Regions from separate parts of the Hymenobacter erythromyxa genome, predicted to be linked through region 3. Evidence: riboswitches for the same ligand, from Rfam matches in the RefSeq annotation. Region 3 holds a riboswitch; each other region holds the start of a gene.

Region 1 (5,666 bases), 1.7 Mb from region 3:
TAGCCTGCAACATTCACGACCCGTTGGATGCTATTGCCGGCCTGCTGCAGGCACTGCTGCCCGCTTTCCCGGAACTCACCTTTACTTTGCGCGCCCACCCCAGCGACACGCGCAACTTTCAGGACCTGGGGCGGCAACTGCCTGCGTTGCAATTTTCCGATGCCCGCACCGAGGGCGTGTTTGCCTTCCTCCAGCGCCAGGACGCCCTGATTGCCGCCGACACTTCCACCCATCTGGAAGCCGTGCTGCTGAACGTGGCCAGTATTTACTACCGCTTCGGCCAGCAGCTCCCCGATGATTATTACGGCTATGTCTCCCGGGGCCTGATAGAGCGCGCAGCCACCCTACCAGAGTTGGAAAAACTCTTGCGGCAACTGCACCAGCACAAACACACGGATCTTTACCTACGGGCTGCCTATTACAACGCCACTCTGGGCACTTCCGACGAAGGGCATAGCCAGGAGCGGGCTCTGCGGATTCTGGCGGGTTGGCTGGAAAATGTAGCTTAAGCGGTATGTCTGCTGCCCTTCCTCCCCTAAACCCGGCGCCTGTATCCACCGAAACCCGACTGGCGTATGTTCTGCGGCATTTTCAGCAGGCTTATGAACCTATGGTCACCGTTTCCATCGGCTACGAAGAGACGAATGCAATTCAGTTGATGCGAGGCGACCGGGGTTTCTTCGAGGGGCAAAACCCCTATCCACCTACGCCTACGCGGCGGGAATGGCGTCACCAGATGCTCCCGTTTTTCTTTGACTGTTTCCCGGAAGAGCCCCTCCTTACGCTAAAGTCAGGCAAGGCCCTTATTGGCGTAGACCTTATCTCCGCCGCTTTTTACCTGCTAAGCGGCTGGCAGGAATATTTCTCTGACGAACGGGACCAGCACGGGCGTTTTCCATTTTCAGCCAGTGTTCAGTATCGTTATGGGTTCGTAGACACGCCCGTCGTTAACTATTACTTCGATATCCTCAAAACGGCAATTGAACACGTAACGGGCCAGCCGTTACAGACGCGCCGTTGGGCTGGTGGGGCCGCCTGGGCCGCCTTCATCACACACGATATTGATAACCTGTACAGCGCGTGGAAAGCGCCAGCGAAAGCGGCTCTGCGACGATTCGATCTACTGAGTTTCGGACGTAAAATGTGGCGACACTTTACCCGGCCGGATGCTTGGGACAATCTGGCCCACGTGCAGCAGACCGTTTCCGCTCACGGTGCTAAAAGCACGTTTTTCTTTTTGCCAGAGCACCGGAAGGCCGCGAATGGGACGCCTAATGCCGACTACCGGTATCATCAGGTGCGTTCATTACTAAACAATGTACTGCAAGCCGGAACTAGTATAGAGTTGCACGGCAGTATTGGCACCTCTACCAATGCCAATAAACTGCACTATGATGCAGAGCAAATTTGTCACTTTGGCCCCACGGGCCAGGGACTGCGCTTTCACTACCTGAGTTGGGAGCCCCGGACCACACCCGCGTTAGTAGATGAGTTGCTTTTTGCTTTTGACACGACGCTCGGCTTTGCCGAGCATTTTGGCTTCCGCAACTCCTACTGCCTGCCTTTTCAGCCCTTCAATTTTGCCCTCGGCAAGGCCGCAGATTTTCTCGAAATTCCGCTGAATGTGATGGACGCTACGCTCCACCATCCCAATTATTTACAGCTGGCACCGGAGGAAATCTTACCCGCTTTAACTCCCATGCTGCAGGAAATTGAACGGTTTGGCGGCGTGTGCACGGTGCTGTGGCATAATGAGAATTTCGACCCGGCTAACAAGCACAACGGCCCACGTCAGTTCCACGAATTGATGGAGTACCTTCGCAGCCATAACGCGGCATATGTAAACGGTTCAGAAATTCTGACTGCTATACACGCTCGACAGAATTCATAGAAGACTACTAAGCAACCAACAACTTGGGCATCGTTCAGCGGCAGGGACTGCGCAATACCCTGATTTCTTACCTTGGGCTGGCCCTGGGCTTTGTGAATACTACGCTGCTGCTGCCGCGGTTTCTGGCGCCCAGCCAGCTGGGACTGACGCAGGTACTGGTGTCCATTGCCACCATTTTTGCGCAGCTATCGGCGGTGGGGTTTGCCAGTATGGGCATCCGGTTTTTCCCATACTTCCGCGACGCCGAAAACCGCCACCACGGTTTTTTGCCGTTGCTGCTGGGCTTGCCCCTGGTGGGCTTTGCGGTGGTTACCGCCCTCTACGTGTTGGGCCAGCCGGTCATTCTGAGTTTGTATTCGCACGATGCCGGCCTGCTGGGACCTTATTACCTCTGGGGCATTGCGCTGGCCTTTTTTACGCTGCTATACTCCCTGCAGGATGCCTACCTGAAAGGGCTGTACCACACGGCGTTTTCTTCCTTTCTGCAGGAAATTCTCCTGCGGATACTCATTGCGGGCGCCGCCTTTTTATTCGGAACCGGCTACCTGACTTTCCACCAGTTTGTGCTGGCCTACATTGGGGTCAACAGCCTGATTACGCTTTTGCTCACGGGTTATCTGGCTTATATCGGGGAGCTGCATCTGCGGCCTACCAGGGCGGTATTCCGCGTGCGGCCGGTGCGTGAGCTGGTAAACTTTGGGGCTTTTGCGCTGCTTTCCAATATTTCGGGCACCGTGATAATGACGGTGGATTCCCTGATGCTGGGCTCCAAAATAAACCTGGCCGCGGCCGGCGTTTATGCCATTGCCATCAACATCAGCACCGCCCTCACTATTCCGTGGCGGGCCCTCAGCAAAATTGCCTTCCCCCTGCTGGCCGAGTACTGGAAGGAAAACGACCAGTCCCGCATGGCCGATTTCTACCGCAATACCACGCGCCTGCTCACTACGCTGGGCTGCTGGCTGGCGCTGGGCATCAGCCTCAATCTGGATTTCATCTACCACCTTATTCACCGTCCCGAGTACGCCATTGGCACCACAGCCGTGCTGCTCCTCCTCATGGGCCGGCTATTCGACAGCATTACGGGCGTAAATGGGCTGATTGTGGTAACGTCCCCGCGCTACCGCTACGATTTAATCTTCAATATCTCCCTGGCGCTGGTCACGGTGGGCCTCAATTTGCTGCTGATTCCAGCCCTGGGACTTACCGGGGCGGCCCTGGCCGCGCTGCTTTCCCTCACCAGTATTAATGTGGCCCGCACTTGGTTTGTGTGGTATAGCTACCGCATGCAGCCCTTCACCTGGCGCATTCCCCTCATCGTCTTTTTAGCAGCTATTGCCGGAGTTTGTGGCTGGCTGATGCCAGATTTGGGCACCCCGTTTCTGACGATGCTGCTCCGCTCCGGTGTGCTGACTGTGGTATATGTTGGCCTGCTTTTACTGACAAATTCAGCCCCGGAAGCCCTCCCCTTCTTGCAAAAAATAGGCACCCGGTTTAAGACTTAAGAAATTGAAGCATTTCATGAATCAGACTTCTCATAGCCTGATTTTTTTATTTGTTCATTTTCTTATTTTTAAGGCTGCTCTCAAGTAATATTTATTGCCATAAAGTGACTTAAGACCACTTTTCCAGCAAAATATCAAGTTTGATATAATGGTTCTGTCAACTACAATTTCAGGATATTTTATTTTATACTTTAGGCCAGCATTATATTCCTGAAACAGCCGCTGATCCGTTCCTTTTCAGCAGCAACTGAAAAAATAAAATTTGGAAGTATAAAATTTCGCCTCCTAACTTTGGGGCATCAATTCTTTACCAAAGGATTGTTTTTATACAGAGGCGTGGAGAGACAGGCTCTACGAAGCGCCGGCAACCAGCGGACCATCCGAAACGGTGCCAAGTCCTGAACATATAAAAACAACAAACTGTGAAACGCTTCCTCAACTCCGCTACCACATCCGCCACCGCCTCTGCTGTACAGCATGGGTGTTGTGCCATGATGGGTATGCCCTGTTGTTGTTAGCACCACGCCCCTCCCGCTTTTCTGGTTGTGTGCTTCTGAAGGCCCGCTGATGCGCTTGTGCGCTTAGTGCTCCGTAGCTGTACACCCCGCCTTCTGCCTCGCCGGGCACTACGCGTCGTTGCGCTGTAACGCCGCCCGCTGCCGGGGCCATTGTTTGGCCGGAACATGGGCTTGCTGCCCGGTTCTCCCCTTCCTTTTCCTGTTATGTCCGCAGTAAATGCTGCGCCGGCCGTTCTTGCCTTGCTGGACGACCTGCGCCCCCGGCTGATTCAGGCTTCGGCTCTGGAGCGGCTGCGCCTCGTGGCCCAATACTTTCCCGGGCAGGCCGTGTTTTCCACCTCCTTCGGGCTGGAAGACCAGATTATCAGCCACCTGATTTTTGAGTTCGACCTGCCCATTCAGGTGTTTACGCTGGATACCGGCCGCAATTTCCAGGAAACCTACGCTACCTGGAACAAGACGCTGCTCAAGTATCAGAAGCCCATTGAGGTGTTCTTCCCGCAGCAGGCCGGCGTGCAAAATCTGCTCCTGGAAAAGGGGCCAAACTCGTTCTACGAGAGCGTGGACAACCGCAAGGAATGCTGCTTTATCCGCAAAGTAGAGCCTTTGAATCGGGCCTTAGCCGGGAAGCAGGCATGGGTAACCGGCATTCGGGCCGAACAGTCCCAGAACCGCCAGACCATGGACCCCGTGGAGTGGGACGCCGCGCACAACCTCGTCAAAGTTCACCCCCTGTTCGACTGGACCTGGGAGGAGGCGGTGGCTTTCACCCAGCAGCACAGCATTCCGGTGAATACACTGCACCAGCAGGGCTTCGTCAGCATTGGCTGCGCGCCCTGCACCCGCGCCATTGGCCCCGGCGAAGACTTCCGCGCCGGCCGCTGGTGGTGGGAAGACTTATCGGCCAAAGAATGCGGGCTGCACACCACAGCCGCGCACAATGGCCCCGACCCGGTGGTAGAACCGATGCACTCAGAACGTCATGCAGAGCACAGCGAAGCATCTCGCGTGCTGACGTCTGAATAGCCTTTCAACATCAGCACGCGAGATGCTTCGGCTGCGCCTCTGCATGACAAATTATTATCCTTCTCATGAGTACCCCAACTTTCGATTATCTCGACCGGCTGGAAGCCGAAGCCATTCATATTCTTCGGGAAGTGGCCGGCCAGTTTGAGCGGCCCGCGCTGCTGTTTTCCGGTGGCAAAGATTCCATTGTGCTTACGCGTCTGGCAGAAAAAGCCTTTCGGCCCGGTCGGTTTCCTTTTCCGCTGGTGCACGTGGATACCGGCCACAACTTCCCCGAGGTGCTGACTTACCGCGATGCGCTGGCCGAACAGCTGGGAGAGAAGCTGATTGTGCGCAGCGTGGAGGAAACCATCAAGCGGCAGCGTCTGCGCGAGCCCGGCGGCAAATACCCCAGCCGCAATCCGCTGCAGACTTATACCCTGCTGGAGACTATTGAGGAGTTTGAGTTTGATGCCTGCATTGGTGGTGCCCGCCGCGACGAAGAGAAGGCCCGAGCCAAGGAGCGCATCTTCTCCGTGCGCGACGAGTTCGGCCAGTGGGACCCCAAGCGCCAGCGCCCCGAGCTGTGGAACATCTACAACGGCCGCATTCAGAAGGGCGAAAACGTGCGCGTATTCCCCATTTCCAACTGGACGGAGCTGGACGTGTGGCGCTATATCCAGCGCGAAAACATTGCCCTCCCCGATATTTATTTCGGCCATGAGCGCACCTGTGTGGTGCTTCCCT
Region 2 (5,666 bases), 1.7 Mb from region 3:
CACCCATACACATGACCTCCGCTACTGCGCAAGCTTACTCCGAGCTAAAAACCTGGCAAAAACGCATGCAGGAGAAACCCTCGCTGCTTAACCGTTTAGCCCGGCGTGTGCAGGCCAAAATGAATGCGCTGCTGCCGGAGAAAGTGCATCTGGCTCTTACCGCGGCTATTAAGCAAATGGTGCGGGGGGTGTTGTTTGGCTCCATGCAAATGACGCGAAAACCCCTGGCCGAAAGTAGCCTGACTGAGCGGGAAGAGCTGATTCGTACGCGCATCCGGTACTACCGGAATACGGCCGCCGCCGAAGGGGCCGTAACCGGAGCCGGCGGCTTTCTATTAGGCCTGGCTGATTTTCCCTTACTGCTCAGCCTGAAGCTGAAGCTGCTCTTTGATATTGCCGCGCTTTACGGTCATGATGTGCGCGACTATACCGAACGGCTGTACCTGCTTCATATTTTCCAACTGGCCTTTAGCAGCCAGCAGACGCGCAATGAAGTGTACCAGCGCATAGCCAATTGGGAAACCTACCGCCTTACCCTGCCCACCGACGTGAATGAGTTCGACTGGCGCACCTTTCAGCAGGAGTACCGCGACTATATTGACCTGGCTAAAATGGCCCAGCTAATTCCTGTTATTGGGGCGGCGGTAGGGGCAGTGGCTAATTATCGGTTATTGGTGCAGTTGGGAGAAACTGCCATACAGTGCTACCGCCTGCGCTGGTTTGCAGTCAATAAACCTGAATAGATAACGCCCTGCTGGGTGTGATAAAGCTTCCTGTATAGCGGGGTATAGAAATCAGGGAAAGTATTGCGGAGGAAAAAGCGAAGCTATATGGTATGCTTATGGTAGGTGCCTGCTTATTTTATTAATAAAAAAAGTCATAACTCACTAACGGGTACCTTCTTGTTTAACTTTTATATAGGGTGCTTTATATTTATATCAACACAATTAACTCAAAAGCAAAAACTACTCGAAAAGAAGGTGGTTTCCCTGCTGATTAAAAATTATTAGCCGGGAATAGAATGTTGAATATTTTCTGTTAGGTTTGTATATAGTTTACCAAGAGAAAAATTATTTTTTCCTTCGTTTCTTTATTCCCACCTTATTTTCTTTACACATGGCATTTGATTTCGGTCAACTCGAAAACGCCCTCAACGCCGCTAAGAATAGCGAAATCGTGAAAAAAGATCTGCGCAAAGCAGTTCGCAGCGTTTCTTCGGCTATTACTGCACTCCAGGAAGCTGTTTCCCAAATGGAAACGGTTCTGGCAGATGACTACCAGCCGGCTCCTAAAGAGCGTAAGCCCCGCGTAGCCAGCACCGGTGGTGCAAAGCGTGGCCGCAAGCCTAAAAACGCCCAGCCAGCCAGCTAATTCCTGGTTCTGAGCTCAAGAAGGAGCGCCCCTGACTATCTGGTCAGGGGCGCTCCTTTTTTATTTATCCATCTGCTAAACGTTAATTTCAATTATAGAAAGTGCTATTGTGAGGGGTTTCTTTAAAGGTGTTTGTTTGCAAACCCATTAATCCGGTTTTACCTTTGAGGCATCAATTCTTTCTAGCCCAAAGGATTGTTTTTATACAGAGACGCTGAGAGAAAGGCTCTACGATGCGTCGGCAACCTCCGCCAATGGCCGGAACGGTGCCCAACCGAAGGTCAGTGAAGCTTCTTCCTGACAATATAAAAACAACACACCGTGGACTTTTTCCCCCGCTTTCCTGCCCCGCTTTTTGCTTCTCCCGCCTTCCAGCGCGTGCCTTTCCGTGCCGCCTGTTGTTGCGCCGGATGTTGTTGCTGTTAACCAGCATAAGCGCCATCCTTTCATAGGATAAGTGCCCTGAAGTTCAACTTCTCTTTTTCCTTTTCGGATTTCTGGCCTGCCTGGTTACGGAAGTGAGGTAACGCCCCATGGTTATGCGTGGCTCTCGCGGTCCCTTTCGTCACTGGCTACCCCCAGAAATCAATTAACCCTACGTGTTCCGAAGGCTTGACTCCGGCTGACACGACTACCCGATTTATGCTTAAAAAATCACTCGAACTGCTGCGGCAGGAAGCGGCCGAAACCGGCGCGCATACCTTAAAACGAAGCCTGAACGGCTTCAATCTGATTGCCATTGGCATTGGGGTAATTATCGGAGCGGGCTTGTTCTCGCTCACCGGCATTGCAGCCGCCAATAATGCCGGTCCGGCCGTTACTCTGTCGTTTATAGTGGCGGCCGTGGGCTGTGCTTTTTCGGCCTTGTGCTACGCTGAGTTTGCCTCCATGGTGCCGGTTTCCGGCTCTGCCTATACCTATGCCTATGCTACCATGGGCGAGCTGTTTGCCTGGATTATTGGCTGGGATTTGGTCCTGGAATATTCCGTGGGCGCGGCTACGGTAGCCATTAGCTGGTCGCAGTACCTGTTGAAATTCCTGAGCAAGTATGGCATTCATCTGCCGCCCCAGTTGGTGATGTCGCCGTTTGAAACGGCGGCTTTGGCCGATGGCAGCACGGTGCATGGCTTTGTGAATATTCCGGCCATGCTCATTGTGCTGGCTATCACGCTCATCATCATTCGCGGTACGGCGGGCTCGGCGTGGTTTAATGCGCTGGTAGTTACCCTGAAGGTGGCCGTAGTGCTGGTGTTCATTGCCCTGGGCTGGCAGTATATCGATCCGGCCAACTATCAACCTTACATTCCGCAGAATACCGGCGTGTTCGGGGAGTTTGGCTGGAGCGGTATTCTGCGGGGCGCGGGCGTGGTGTTCTTCGTGTTTATTGGCTTTGATATTGTGGCCACCATGGCCCAGGAAACCAAGAATCCGCAGAAGAATATGCCCATCGGCATTATCGGGTCCCTGCTGATCTGCACGGTGTTGTTTGTGCTGTTTGGCCACGTAATGACGGGTTTGGCCAACTACACGGAGTTTAAAAACAGCGCCGCGCCGGTAGCCATTGCCATTGAAAAAACGCCCTATGCCTGGCTGTCCTCGGCCGTTATTCTGGCTATTATCATCGGCTACACATCCGTTATTCTGGTGGATTTGCTGGGGCAGAGCCGGGTATTTTTCTCCATGGCGAAGGACGGGCTGCTGCCGCCGGTGTTCTCGCGCATTCACGAGCGGTTCCGCACGCCGCTGCAGTCTAATCTGCTGCTGGGGTTGTTTATTTCTGTGTTCGCGGGCTTTGTACCGATTTCAGTGGTCGGTGAAATGACGTCCATTGGCACGCTGCTGGCTTTCGTGATGGTGTGCATCGGCATTCTCATCATGCGCAAGAAAGAGCCCGATGCCCCGCGCGGCTTCCGCACGCCCTGGGTGCCGCTGGTGCCTATTCTGGGTATCGTCACCTGCCTGATTATGATGCTTTCCCTGCCGCTGGACACCTGGATTCGCCTGTTTGTATGGTTGGCCATTGGGTTGGCTATTTACTTCGGCTACGGCAAAAAGCATAGCAAACTGGGCCTGAAAGCAAAGGCCAGGCAAACAGCATAGCAACGCCGATAGTATGGACTAAACAGGCCGGGGCATCCGCTCCGGCCTGTTCTATTTTGTTTGATGGCTATCAGTAGCTTTGACCTCCCTTTATTTTTACTAATCTATTTTATCATCGAATGGAAACAACTGTATTGGAGCGGCCTATAGGAGTTTCTGATCAGCCGGCTTATCCAACCATTAGGGAAAGCTGGGCCTTTGTTGGCTGGTATCTGCTGGTAGTATTTGGAGTGGGCGTGCCACTCTTTCTATTGGGTGAAACAGTATTCTCATTTTCCCGATCTGTCACGGTCGTGGTAATAACCATTGCCGCTAATCTGAGCTTGTTAAGCATATTGCGCTGGCGGGCCGGCACGCGCTGGTTGCCCATTCGCCTACAAGGCCAGGAAAGCGCTTCGCTGTATGCGGTAATGCCTGTACTGATATTGACTGCCATACTGGTACTTTCTCTTCTGGATTTGCTGCACCTGCCCAATTGGGCAGATAAAACCTTCCAAAACCTGGCAAACACCCCGGTGTTGGCTTTCGTGATGCTATGCGTGGCGGCGCCGGTTCTGGAAGAGCTACTATTTCGGGGCGTATTGCTGCCGGGGTTGTTGCGAAATTACCCCCAGCGGCCCTGGGTGGCCATTGGCCAATCGGCGCTGGTGTTTGGCATTATTCACGGTAACCCGGCGCAACTGGTAGGAGCAGGACTGTTAGGCTTGCTATTGGGGTGGCTGTACTACCGGACCAGCTCACTAGGAATATGCATAGTCGTCCACGCACTCAATAATTTTGTAGCCTTTCTGGGTATGGTGGTGGGTGGCAAAGAACTGGTAGACAAATCGATAGTGGATATATTCGAATCCTGGTGGGTATATGCCGGGGTAGTGGCGCTGAGCGCGCTGGTGCTGTACTGGCTGCTGCGCCGGATATGGTTTATGACAGAGCCAGTGGTTACTGTGTCCTTACCTGAGGAAGCTGGTCAGGCCGCTTTGCTGTAGATAAAATTGTTGTAGATAAAGCGGATTCGTTGAACAGCACAAAGCCCCGTCGTGGAAACGACGGGGCTTTGTGCTGAAACACCCAGGGTTAAGTATATCCGCTGCCGGCAGCCCAGGCTACAGCAGCAGTTTACGCAACGACCACATACTCCACACAATCACCATCAGGCCCACGCCCACAAACATCCAGCGCACGGGAATGCGGCCGGACAAGCGGGCGGCCAGCGGAGCCGCGGCCACGCCACCCACAATCAGCCCTAGAATAATCTGCCAGTGCGAAATGCCAATGGTGGCAAAAAAGGTAACGGCGCTGGCAAACGTGACAAAGAACTCCGTGACGCTTACCGAGCCGATAACATACTGCGGCGTGCGCCCGCCGGCAATGAGCGTGCTGGTAACCAGCGGGCCCCAGCCGCCACCGCCAAACGAATCTAAAAAACCGCCGGCGGCCGCCAGCACCCCGAGCTGCTTATGCTTTTTACGCGGGCCGGGTTTGGAAAAGGCTTTGGAAATAATGCGCAGACCCAGCAGCAGCAGGTACACGGAAAGAAATGGCTTTACATACTGGGCATATTCGTCTCCAAACTTAGACAGCAGTAATGCCCCCACAATAGCGCCCAGCACCCCCGGAATCAACAGCACTTTAAACAGCTTGCGGTTCACGTTGCCGAAGCGGTAGTGATGGTAGCCCGAGGCGCCGCTGGCAAACATTTCGGCGGTATGAATGCTCGAACTAACGGCCGCCGGCGAAATATTGAGCGTCATCAGGCTGATGGCGGTAACTACTCCGTAGCCCATTCCCAGCAGTCCGTCAATGAGTTGCGCGCCAAACCCAATGGCTACAAAAATGTAGAACGTTTGGGAGGACGTAGCCATATCCCACACCTGCTGCCACGTAAAGTAGTAGGAGAGGATGTTGAAAATCAGCATCACTGCGAAGGACAGCAACGAGCCCGTAGCAATGTGCCGCCACCGCGCCGCTGCCGGCGACTCATACGCCGGCCCGCCGGCCAGCTCCGCCGTCACCTCATTCAACGACTTCACTTTCCGGGCGAAGTCGCCGCCTACTTTCTCCCGAATCACCGTCATGTGCTGCAGCACGTCGTGCAACTCGTGGGGTAGGGCATGGGTCAGCATTTCGCGCAGGCGCTTGGCAATCGTCGGCGACTTACCGTTGGTGCTGATGGCAATTTTCAAGTCGCCTTTCTG
Region 3 (5,666 bases):
AAGTTGCCGAACCGCGTAGGCGCATCGGCCAGGGTATTCGGCCGAAAATCCCAGGGGCCGGTGGTCACGCCCAGGTCACCGGAGGCGGCAATATCGGCAAACACGGGGCGCCAGATTAAGCGCCCGGGCTCCTCTGGTGCCTGGCCATAAATGTCGCGGCCCCGCATAAACTGGCCTTTATGCAGCAGAAACGCATTGCCGAGGTATTTGCCGAAGGCGTTTTGCACGGAATGCTCCTGACCATAGGCGGCAAAGGTGCGCTCCGCTTCCACCAACGTTTCAAAGTCGTTGCGCACGGTTTTATCGCGCAGTGCGGCCGGGGTGGGCTGGGCGCACCAGCCCGCTACCAGGCTGAAAAAGGGCAGAAGCAGAGCGGCAAGCATAGGGCAAAGCGGTAAGAACCAAGAACACCTTTTCGGCCCAGGTAAATGCCTGAGCCATTTGGTTTTTCAAGGATGAAAAACCCGGCTCGATTCCATACTGGAATATACACATTCCCTGACTTAATTAAGTGCCGGCCTTACCCTTGGCCCTTGGCCTGCTCGTTATTGCGCCAGCGCAGATTCTGCCACCTGCTGCGCTACCTCCGTGATACGGATTGGCCCGGTGCGCACTACCAATGCTCCGGCTTGCCGCAAGTTTTCCCGTTGCTCCAGTAGCGTGGCCAGCGTAGTGTAGCCTACGGCAAAATACCCCTCCGGCCCGCTCCCTTCCACCGAAACATCCGTCAACGTCAGGGCTTCGAGCACGTTTTCTTTCGGTGTGCGCAGATAAATTTCCACCGCCAGATTGTTGGTGAAGGCCGGCGCTGTCTGCCGGAGCTTGGTATAGCCATAGGCCTGTTGGCGTTGCAAGGCGGCCAAGTCCGATAGAACGGCGGAGCCAGTGGGGTGCCCGCCGGCCCCGCGGCCCCGCAGAAACTGCGTACCGGCAAACGCCGCCTCTACGGATACCCCATTGAACTCATGCTCTACGGTATACAAGGGGGAATCTGCCGCCACAAAGGTGGGCGCTACCAGCGCCGTTACGCGGCCATCGGGCAGCTGCTCCAGGGTGGCTACTACTTTTATTTTATGGCCCTGAGCCTGCGCGTAGGCAATATCGGTGGGCGTAATGGCTTCAATGCCCAGGTGCAGCACCTGTTCCGGCTGCAGAAGTAAGCCGTAGGCGTGGGCCGCCAGAATAACGGCTTTGGAACGCGGGTCGAAAGCCGCCATGTCCAGGGTGGGGTCGGTTTCGGCGAAGCCCAGCAGCTGGGCTTCAGCCAGGGCGGCGGCGTAATCCGTGCCTTCCTGGGTCATGCGCGTGAGCACATAGTTGGAGGAGCCATTCAGAATGCCGCTGACCGAGCGCAGGGGCTCACTGCCGAAATGGGCATCCAGCGTGCGCAAAATGGGAATGCTGCCGCACACGCTGGCTTCATACAGCAGTGTGCCGCCAAACTGCTCCTGTAGCTGCACCAGTTCGGGCAGGTGGCGGGCCAGCATGGCCTTATTGGCGGTTATCACGCGGCGGCCCTGCTGCAGGGCGGCCTTCACCAGCCGGAAAGCTTCGGCGGCGTCATCAATTACCTCTATTAATACGTCCAGCTCCGGGTCATCCAGCAGGGCATCGGCGTGGTATTCAAACCGGTGAGCGGGCAGGGGGCGGGTTTTGGCGGGGTTCTTTACCGCAATGCGCCGTACTTCCGCCCCAAACTCCGGCAGCTGCTGCAGAATATCATACAGGCCCTGGCCTACGCAGCCAAAGCCCATGAGGCCAATGCGCAGGGGCGAGTGAACGGTGTCCGGCAGGCTAGTGTGCGAAGGTCTGGGCATGAAATCGTTCGAGAAAATGCGTGATTTGGTCGGTTTCAATCAGGAATCCGTCGTGGCCGAAGCGGGACTCTATTTCTGCATACATGGCTCCCGGGATATGGCGCGCCAGCAGGCGCTGCTCCGTTGGCGGAAAGAGCACATCGGAGCTGATGCCGATGATGAGCGTGCGGGCTTTAATGCCGCTCAGAGCCGTTTCAATACTTTCCCGGCCGCGCCCCAGGTGGTGCGAGTCCATGGCTTTGGAAAGCACCACGTAGGTATAGGCATTGAAGCGGGCTACCAGCTTGTTGCCCTGGTATTGCTGATAAGCACTGGCCCGAAAATCCTCCAGCGTGTCATCGGCCGGCTCGGCCTGCGTTTGGTGGTAGGCATCGTAGCTGCGGTAGCTGAGCAGCGCCATAGCCCGGGCCGCCTTCAGGCCGCGCTGCCCCCCGGTTGGGGAGGACTGGTGGTAGGTTTCATCGGCCAGAATAGCCAGCCGCTGGGCCTCATTAAACGCAATGCCCCAGGGAGAGTGCCGGGCATTGGTGGCCAGCACTACCAGGTGCGCAAACACCCCGGGCTGCTGCACGGCCCACTCCAGCGCCTGCTGTCCGCCCAGAGAACCGCCAATGAGAGTATGAACCTGGGTTAAACCCAGATGCTGGCGCAACTGCTCATGGGCCGCCACCAGGTCACGGACGGTAAGCAGGGGAAACTCCTGGTACCAGGGCCGGGTGGTTTGGGGGTGCACAGTGAGCGGACCCGTAGAGCCGTAGCAGGAGCCCAGCACGTTGGCACACACGATAAACCAGTCGGCGGGGTCGAAGTAGCAATTATCCCCGAACAGCCCCGGCCACCAGTCCAGCACCTCGGCATTAGCCGTGAGGGCGTGGCATACCCAGACGACGTTGTCGCGGGCTTCATTCAGGGTGCCGTAGGTGCGGTAGGCCACCTGGGCGCCGGGCAGCAGCCCACCACCTTCCAGCGGCAAAGGCTGGGGGAGCGTAAATATGAAGTCTTCAGGCATGATATATCCGGAAGGAAATTCCTAATCGGCGCTGCCCGCCTGGGCAGCGCCGTGATAGAAAGGGTTGGGCCCAAATGTCGGCGAGTCCTAGTCCCACCCAATAGACTCTTAAGTGCCGGCGGAGCCCAACCCATATGTTGAGTTGCCAGTTGCCAGTTGTGAGTTGCCGGTTGCCAGGATTCTTTTGAACGAACGGGTAACCGATAACTCACAACTGGCAACTGATATTAAACCTCCAGCGGCTGCGCGTGCTCGGCCTTGGGCTCCAGCAGGGTAGTGCTGGTTTCCTTGGACTGCGGCACATCTTCCCGAACGGCTTCAAAAGCCTGGGCCAGGTCGGCACGAATGTCTTCAAAGTGCTCAATGCCCACGGACAGGCGCAGCAGCGTGGGCAGTACCCCGGCCGCCAGTTGCTCCTGCTCGGAAAGCTGCTGGTGCGTGGTAGCGGAAGGCTGAATGATGAGCGTTTTGGCGTCGCCTACGTTGGCCAGGTGACTCACCAGCTTCAGGTTGTCAATAAAACGGGTAGCCGTATCCTTGGAGCCGCGGATGCTAAAGGTGAGCACGCCCCCGGCTCCTTTGGTCAGATATTTCTGCGCCAAGGCGTAGTAGGGGCTGCTTTTCAGGCCGGGGTAGTTTACCTTCTCTACCTGGGGGTGCTGCTCCAGCCAGGTAGCAATGCGTTGCGTGTTTTCCACGGTGCGCTCCAGACGCAAACTCAGGGTTTCCAGCCCCTGCAACAGCAGGAAGGAGTTGAACGGACTCTGCGAAGGGCCGAAGTCCCGCAGGCCTTCTACCCGTGCCCGAATGATGAAGGCAATGTTGCCGAACGGGCCGTTTTTGCCGAACACATCATTGAATATGAGGCCATGGTAGCCTTCTGATGGTTCCGTAAACTGTGGAAACTTGCCATTGCCGAAGTCATACTTGCCGCCATCCACAATCACGCCGCCAATGCTGGTGCCGTGCCCGCCAATCCACTTGGTAGCCGATTCTACCACAATGTGCGCGCCATGCTCCAGGGGGCGGAACAGGTAGCCGCCCGCACCAAACGTGTTGTCTACAATCAGCGGCAGGTCATACTTGTTGGCAATGGCAGTAATGCGCTCAAAATCAGGCACGCTGAAGCTGGGGTTGCCAATGGTTTCCAGGTACAGGGCCTTGGTGTTGTCGTCAATCAGGGCCTCAAAGCTCTCGGGCTTGTCGCCATCGGCAAACCGGGCCTCTATGCCCAGGCGCTTGAAGGCTACTTTAAACTGATTGTAGGTGCCCCCATAGAGAAAGGAGGAGGAAACAAAGTTGTCGCCGGCCTGCAGAATGTTGTTGAGTGCAATGAACTGCGCGGCCAGCCCCGAGGACACGGCCAGCGCGGCTACTCCACCTTCCAGCGCCGCAATACGCTGCTCAAACACGTCAGTGGTCGGGTTCATCAACCGGGTGTAGATGTTGCCGAATTCCTTGAGGGCAAACAGGTTAGCGCCATGCTCTGCGTTTTTGAATACGTAGCTGCTGGTCTGATAAATTGGGACGGCGCGGGAACCGGTTACGGGGTCAGGCTGCTGGCCGGCGTGGAGTTGGAGTGTCTCGAAATGCAGGTTCTGAGTAGACATAATGGGTCTGTATTTAAAGAAGAATTTTTTGACTGGGGAAGGCGCCAGGGGGCGCAAAATGGCCACGACGAAGCGTAGCGGAAACCCTCCTGAAACCGGCTAAAGCAAGCGGATTGCGGCGGTTAGGATGCAGTTTGCCTCATGGAATGCCAAGGGGCATTACCAATCAGGGCTAAACAGGAAAAGAGAGGAGGGGTGCTGGAGGGAGCCGGATTTAAGCGGCTAGCAACAGCAACAACACGCGCTGCAACAGCAGCGCATTCGCATTCGCGCAGCGGCGAAGGCGGAAACACAGACATCCGTTGAGGTGCCGGGACGCAACGAGGCGGCCGGAGCAAACGGATACGATAAGGCGAAAGCGAGGGTGTTTTCCATGGCACTCAACTTATATCTCCCGCCAGCAACAGCTGGTCTGGGCAGGAATTGGCACCTTTCGCGCGGTCGAAGGTTGCCAGTGGGTCACGGAGCCTGTTCTCTCGCCACTTCTGTATAAATCCTATGAAAACTGCCCCGCCGCGAGCGGGGGAGTACCGGGTTGGTGAGGGCAAATGTAAGCGCCAGATTCAGAACTCAAAATTTTAAGCGCATTTTTTTTAACCGCTTTGGCTTAAAATGAAACAAGCTATACGCAGCTGAATGCACAAAAAAACGCCGCCCTGCGGAGCAGAGCGGCGTTTGGAGGAAGTAGCGTCGGAGACTAAATTTTTGGTAAAGTCAGTACCTGACCTACTTCAATATGGTCGGGGTTAGAGCCGATAGTGGCTTTGTTGGCGTCGTAAATCTGGTGCCACTTGCTGGCGTCGCCGTAGTGGTGTTTGGCAATTTTGGAGAGCGAATCACCCGATACTACGGTGTAGGTATCGCCCTGAGTAGTAGCCGCTGGCTGGTTGGCGTTGCCGAAGAAATCGGTGTTGCCAGTGGCGGGCTTATTGGCTGGCTGAACAGGTTTCTGCTCGCCTTTATTCAGAAAATCGAAGAGTCCCATGGGAGTGGTTATTTAGGAGTAGGAGAGGAGTGGAGGTACTGCATCGGCCTGATAGCCATAGGCATGTAACGCTAATCTTACGCGGTGGAACCAATTTGGTTGTTATTCCGGGAGTCAATAGACTTATCCCAACCCTTTGGAAAGCCTGTCGTAAGAAGTGGCTATCCGCCGGAAAAGCATAGCGCACCCAGCGGGTAGTTCACCTTGCAAGTTTCTCCCAACTTCACCTCCATTCCCTATGAAAC
Region 4 (5,666 bases), 340 kb from region 3:
CCAGCCCACGCCTTCCTGGTAGTAGCGCGCCGATAGCGCCGCATTGGCTGCCGGCGAGGTCTGAATGCCCAGCTGCCGGCAGGCGCGCTCCATGAGCAGGGCGGCACCGTTCAGGGGCAGCGGCGCCAGCGGATAGGGCCGGCGCCGGGGCTTGCCCCAGGGGTAATTTTCCGGGCCGGATATACCCAGAAACTGCTCCAGCTCGTCGTAATAAGGCTCCAGCTCATCGTAGCCGAAGGGCCAGTCGGCACCCACGCCAAAGTCGCGGCGGATGTGGAAGTCGTCGTCCTGGGCGCGGGGCGTGTAGGCCGTGTAATGCAGCGTGGAGCCGCCCACGCCGGTGCCGGAGTTGTTTTTGCCGAAAGCCACCGGGTCTTTACCGGCAGCCAGCCGCTCATCGTTCCAGAACAGAAACTCCTGGGCTTTCTCATCGGTAGCGAAGTCCCGGCGCGGGTTGTGCCAGGGCCCGGCCTCCAGGGCTACCACTTTCAGCCCGGCCATGGCCAGCCGGGCCAGCAGCGGCGCCCCGCCCGCCCCGGTCCCAATCACCACGCAATCTACCTCCCCGGCGGGGCTGGGCACGGGTTGGGGCTGCTCCTTTTCGGTGGGGGCAGCCGATTCTTTCAGCAGACTTTTCAGCAGCGGGTCCTGTATTTCAGACTTCACCGGGTTCTTTATCCCTTCTTCCAGCACTTCTTCGTCGGGCATATGCAGTGAAATGGTGTTGTGGTGAAATCGTGACCTGATGTTTTGAGAATATTATCAGCGCACGGGCATAGTCTGAACGTCAGACTACGCGCTTTGGCCATGGTACTAGTTCAGCTCCTCGGGCTCCCGGGGCTCCAGCTCATTCAGGCCGATGCGCGTCCAACCGGGTACGTCGGCCATGCCCACGTAGCCAATTTCCTCCTGGGCCAGGGGATGGGCGTAGTAGTTTTCGGTCAGCTCAGCCAGCAGCTCTTCAAAAAACCGCTCCTGATTTATCTGCTGCCAGTTTTCACCCGCGGCTTTGCCAGCCGCCAGCTGTTCCAGCACCGCATCCTGACGAGCCGCATCCAAAGCCATAAAATCCTGCTGAAACTGCGCCTGGGCTGCCTGATTGATACCTCCCAGGCCCATGCGGTAGGCTTCCCGGTCGGGGGGCAGCACGTCGTAGCGCCAGCCATCGGAGCGGCCTTCGGCCAGGCGGGCATCAATGGCCGGGGCCAGCGCAATGGGCGCGGGGCGGTCAGGTTGCGGCAGGAGCCGGGCGGCCACGACCCGCAGCAACTGGTACGTATCGGCATCAAAAAACTGCGGCAGATAGTATGTGGGGGCATCCAGCCGGGCCTGCAGCGCTGCGCGGGTGGCTTCCGTCACCAGGTCGGTTTGCAGCAGGGCGCGTACGGTGCCTTCGGGATAGGGCATATGGTGAAGTAGTAAAAGGGTGAGTTGGTGAGGTTGTGAAATTATGAATCGGTGAGTTTGATGTTCTGTAAGGCGCGGTTCTGCGCAAACCGAACATCAACTCACCATTTCACAACCTCCCCTATTGGTCGCTGCTGAGCTTGCCGCCGGTTACGTGTACCAGGCTGCCCGTCATGAAAGAGCCATCTTCTGAGGCCAGCAGCACATAGGCAGGTGCCAGCTCCTCGGGCTGGCCGGGGCGCTTCAGGGCTACTTCATACCCAAACTTCTCTACCTCTTCCCGCGGCATGGTAGCGGGGATGTTGGGCGTCCAGACCGGGCCGGGCACCACGCAGTTCACCCGAATTCCCCGCTCGCCCAGGTGGGTGGCCAGACTTTTGGTGAAGGCATGAATAGCCGATTTGCTGGCGGTGTAGTCAATCAACAGGGGGTTGCCGGTGAGGCCCACAATGCTGCCGGTATTAATGATGCAGTCGTTCTTTTGAAAGTGGGGCACGGCGGCCTGCGCCATCCAGATATAGCCAAGAATATTGGTATCGAAGGTGCGCCGGATCTGCTCTTCGGGAATGTCCTCAAACTTTTCCTGCGCCATCTGGAAGGCCGCGTTGTTCACCAGAATATTCAGGCCGCCCAGCTCCTTGCGCGTGCGGCTCACGGCCTGCCGGCACTGCTCCGGGTCGCGCACATCCAGCTGCAGCAGCAGGCACTTACGGTCCTGGGCTTCTACCAGGCGCCTGGTTTCCTCGGCGTCCTGGGTGTTTTGGTTGTAGAGTACCGCTACATGGGCTCCTTCCATGGCAAAGGCTACGGCCACGGCCCGCCCAATGCCGCTGTCGGCGCCGGTTATCAGGGCCACCTTATCCCGCAGCTTGCCAGCGGCGCGGTAGGTGCTGAAGCTCATGCCGGGCTGCAGCTTCATATCGGCCTGTTTGGCCGGATAGGGCAGCTTTTGGGCGGCCTTTTTCATGTCTTTGGCCGTGGGGCGCTCCACGGGTCTGGGGGCAGTATCTTGTTTAGCGGATGCTGATTTTTTAGGAGCCATAGTGCCAGGGAATAGTCGGTTGCTTTCTCTCTACGAGAAAACCTACGGCATAACCATCCAGCGGTTGGCTGGCATCCGAGTAGTTTTTACTGCACTACCACTTCTACCCGGCGGTTGCGCGCGCGCCGAAGGATGGGTGGTATTTGGCCTGCCGGGCAACCCGGTCTCGACTTCCCTCACGGCCTGCCGCTACGTACGGCCCTGGCTGAACGCCTGCATGCAGCCCGCAGATGCATCAGAAACAGCCGCATTTATCGAAGCACCCGCACCCGCCGTGCTCACCGTCGATATCAATTTTAAGCCCCAGTTGGCGCACTTCGTACCCGTGCGCCTGACGCGTAGATGCCGAAGGCCGCCGCCTAGCAACGCCACTGCGCGTAGGCGGCTCCGGCGACTTGGCGGGCTTACTGGGGGTTACTGCGTTTCTGGAGCTGCCACCGGAGCCGGCTGTCTTTCCGGCAGGCAGCGTGTGGCCGGCGTGGGCTTTATAGGACTGTTGCCGGCACTCGGCATGAGTTCAGACGAGGTGGCCAGCACTAAAAGCCGAGCGTTACACATCCATACGGCCGTGTAACGCTCGGCTTTGCCTCCGTTTATAAAGCACCCGGGCCTGAGAACTGCTCTAACTCGTTTTGCTTCAGACGATGGCGTGAATGCGCTGAATAGCTTCGCGCGCGCTGCCAATAGGTTGCTCCCCCAGAAGGTTAAGCTGGTCGGCGCTAATAATCTCGACGTCGGTAATACCCACGAAGCCCAGCACCTGGCGCAGGTAAGGCGTAGCCATATCATAGGGGCTGCCTACTTCTACCCCGCCTGAGGCGACCACCAGGTATGCTTTTTTATCATGTAGCAGTCCCATCGGGCCATCGGCCGAAAAGGAGAAAGTGAGGCCGGCCCGCGCAATCAAGTCAATCCATGCTTTGAGCGCAGCCGGGATGCTAAAGTTGTAAATCGGCACCCCAATGATGAGCATATCGGCCGCTTTCAGCTCCTGCACCAGCAAGTCAGAAAAAGCCAGGGCCTGCGTCTGATCGGCACTACGGGCGTCGACTGGCGTGTAGAACCCGGCAATCATCAGGTCATTGACGTAGGGCATGCCCGCCGCCACATCGCGGTAGTGCACATGCAGGTCCGGGTGCTTTATCTCCAATTCAGTCATCAGTTCGGCGACCAACTGGCGGCTGACCGAATACTCGGTGCGGCCACTGGAATTAACTACAAGTGCATTCATGAGCTGTTCTTATTAATTAGATTTATTCAAAAATATATTAAAATATTTTAATATATACTAAACAATTTATAAACTTAAATCCAAGGCAATTTTCCATTTGCCTTGTTGGAATAATGACGGGTGTGCAGCAATGAGTCCGCCGTTGTTTCTTGGTGGCACGCTGCTATCCAGAAAGACCGAGGGACCGGGCCCGATGACGTCTTGGCAACCTACCACGAGTAGGTACCAACTCCCATTTCACCGCGTTTTTAGGTGAAAGAAGATGACAGCCGGATCCGTACGCAACTGTGCGGGTTTCTTTCTGGATACGCGCTGCCCGCCCGCATTTCAATCCGAAAGAAATGTCCGCTACCACCCTCACCGCTCCGTCTCCCCTTCCCGACCTGCTCCGCCAGCGCCTCCTCATTCTGGATGGCGCCATGGGCACCATGATTCAGCGCCACCCGCTGACCGAAGAGGACTTTCGCGGCACCCGCTTTGCCGACCACCCCAAGCCCCTGCGCGGCAACAACGACCTACTCAGCCTTACCCGCCCCGACATCATCCGGGGCATTCACGCCGAGTACTTCGCGGCCGGGACCGACATGGTGGAAACCAACACCTTCTCCGGCACCACCATCGCCCAGACGGACTAAGGCCTCGAGCACGTTGTATATGAGCTGAACTACGAGTCGGCGCGCCCAATGCCGCTGTCGGCGCCGGTTATCAGGGCCACCTTATCGCGCAGCTTGCCAGCGGCACGGTAGGTGCTGAAGCTCATGCCGGGCTGCAGCTTCATATCGGCCTGTTTGGCCGGATAGGGCAGCTTTTGGGCGACCTTTTTCATGTCTGGCCGTGGGGCGCTCCACGGGCCAGGGGGCGGTAGCTTTCTTGGCGGATGCAGCTGGTTTTTTAGGAGCCATGCCAAGGAATAGTCAGCTGAGCCTGCTTTACGGAAAAACCGCTGCCACAACTATTCTCCGGCGGGTCAGGGCACGAGTTGTTTTTATTCCACTACTACTTCTACCCGGCGGTTGCGCGGCCGCTGTTTGGGGTCCCGGTTATCGGCCACGGGGCGGGTGCCACCGTAGCCTTTTGGAGTAAGGCGCGTGGAATCAATCCCCTGCTGCACCAGATACCCGCGCACAGTGCGGGCCCGCTGCTCCGACAGCTGCCGGTTCAGCTCCGCATTGCCCACGTTATCGGTATGGCCCGCAATTTCCAGGCGCAGGGTGGGTTGCGCCTGCAGCGTACGCACCAGGTGGTTGAGCATGGGCCGGGAAGTAGGCAGCAGCGTGGCTTTGCCCTGAGTGAAATACAGATTAGGCAGCGTAACGGTGGTGCCTTTGGTTAGGGTGCTTAGGTCGGGCAGCTCCCCGGCCGCGTTGGTATACGCTGGCACCGCTACCGGCTCCACTGGCCGCGGGGCAGCCGGAACTACCACTACGCGCCGGGCAGGCGGCGCTACTGACGGGCGGCGCGCGGGTGGCCGAACCGTACGCACTGCCGGCTTAGTAGCTCTGACTGCCACTGGTGCCGCTGGCGGAGCCGAAACGGGGGGCGTGGGCCGGGCCACTTCGCGCGGCACCGGTTTGGCTGAAGCTGGCAGCTTGGCGTACAGATATTGCGGCGGAACGGGCTGCGGCTCCTCGGCAGAATTAGGCAGCTGCCAGGTGAGCAGAGCACGGCTGTCCCACTGCACCTGGTAATATTCTACTCGCAGGGGGTAATAGCGGCCACCCGTGAGCTGTACCTGGGTAGTAACGGCCGTAGCCCGCTGGTCGCGCCAAGAGCTCAGCACCCGCTTGCCGCCCACCCAAACGCGCATGCCATCATCCGACACAATGCGAAAAGTATAGACCCCCGTAACGGGAATGTAGATGTGCCCTGTCCAGCGGATAGAAAAGTCCTCCCCCGATACACCCGGAGCTGGCGAGCGAAACTGCTCCCGCGGCAGGCCCGGCCCGGGCGAGCTATAGGTCCAATCAAAGTCGATGGTAGGATCGG

The links. A riboswitch is a leader RNA that binds a small molecule or an ion and turns the genes downstream of it on or off. The one in region 3 is predicted to bind S-adenosylmethionine.
Region 1: another riboswitch for S-adenosylmethionine. It lies ahead of AM218_RS07820 (phosphoadenylyl-sulfate reductase); the one in region 3 lies ahead of AM218_RS00390 (O-acetylhomoserine aminocarboxypropyltransferase/cysteine synthase family protein).
Region 2: another riboswitch for S-adenosylmethionine. It lies ahead of AM218_RS07865 (amino acid permease); the one in region 3 lies ahead of AM218_RS00390 (O-acetylhomoserine aminocarboxypropyltransferase/cysteine synthase family protein).
Region 4: another riboswitch for S-adenosylmethionine. It lies ahead of AM218_RS15110 (homocysteine S-methyltransferase family protein); the one in region 3 lies ahead of AM218_RS00390 (O-acetylhomoserine aminocarboxypropyltransferase/cysteine synthase family protein).

What each region holds. Positions count from the first base shown of each region.
Region 1 covers NZ_CP012623.1:1,812,566-1,818,231, forward strand. The annotation lists gene AM218_RS07805 (glycosyltransferase family protein) at 1-509, shown strand, start outside; gene AM218_RS07810 (DUF7033 domain-containing protein) at 515-1,891, shown strand; gene AM218_RS07815 (lipopolysaccharide biosynthesis protein) at 1,915-3,396, shown strand; SAM riboswitch class I at 3,718-3,809, shown strand; gene AM218_RS07820 (phosphoadenylyl-sulfate reductase) at 4,119-4,940, shown strand; gene cysD (sulfate adenylyltransferase subunit CysD) at 5,006-5,666, shown strand, end outside.
Region 2 covers NZ_CP012623.1:1,825,661-1,831,326, reverse strand. The annotation lists gene AM218_RS07875 (EcsC family protein) at 12-743, shown strand; gene AM218_RS07870 (hypothetical protein) at 1,045-1,371, shown strand; SAM riboswitch class I at 1,570-1,683, shown strand; gene AM218_RS07865 (amino acid permease) at 2,014-3,471, shown strand; gene AM218_RS07860 (CPBP family intramembrane glutamic endopeptidase) at 3,591-4,457, shown strand; gene AM218_RS17180 (TSUP family transporter) at 4,575-5,666, opposite strand, start outside.
Region 3 covers NZ_CP012623.1:94,069-99,734, forward strand. The annotation lists gene AM218_RS00375 (hypothetical protein) at 1-383, opposite strand, end outside; gene AM218_RS00380 (homoserine dehydrogenase) at 546-1,817, opposite strand; gene metX (homoserine O-acetyltransferase MetX) at 1,795-2,826, opposite strand; gene AM218_RS00390 (O-acetylhomoserine aminocarboxypropyltransferase/cysteine synthase family protein) at 3,054-4,436, opposite strand; SAM riboswitch class I at 4,819-4,932, opposite strand; gene AM218_RS00395 (LysM peptidoglycan-binding domain-containing protein) at 5,134-5,421, opposite strand; gene AM218_RS00400 (hypothetical protein) at 5,660-5,666, shown strand, end outside.
Region 4 covers NZ_CP012623.1:3,530,431-3,536,096, reverse strand. The annotation lists gene AM218_RS15130 (GMC family oxidoreductase) at 1-708, opposite strand, end outside; gene AM218_RS15125 (gluconate 2-dehydrogenase subunit 3 family protein) at 814-1,407, opposite strand; gene AM218_RS15120 (SDR family oxidoreductase) at 1,529-2,374, opposite strand; gene AM218_RS15115 (FMN-dependent NADH-azoreductase) at 3,087-3,680, opposite strand; SAM riboswitch class I at 3,841-3,949, shown strand; gene AM218_RS15110 (homocysteine S-methyltransferase family protein) at 4,022-4,315, shown strand; gene AM218_RS16865 (hypothetical protein) at 4,345-4,506, opposite strand; gene AM218_RS15105 (PA14 domain-containing protein) at 4,666-5,666, opposite strand, start outside.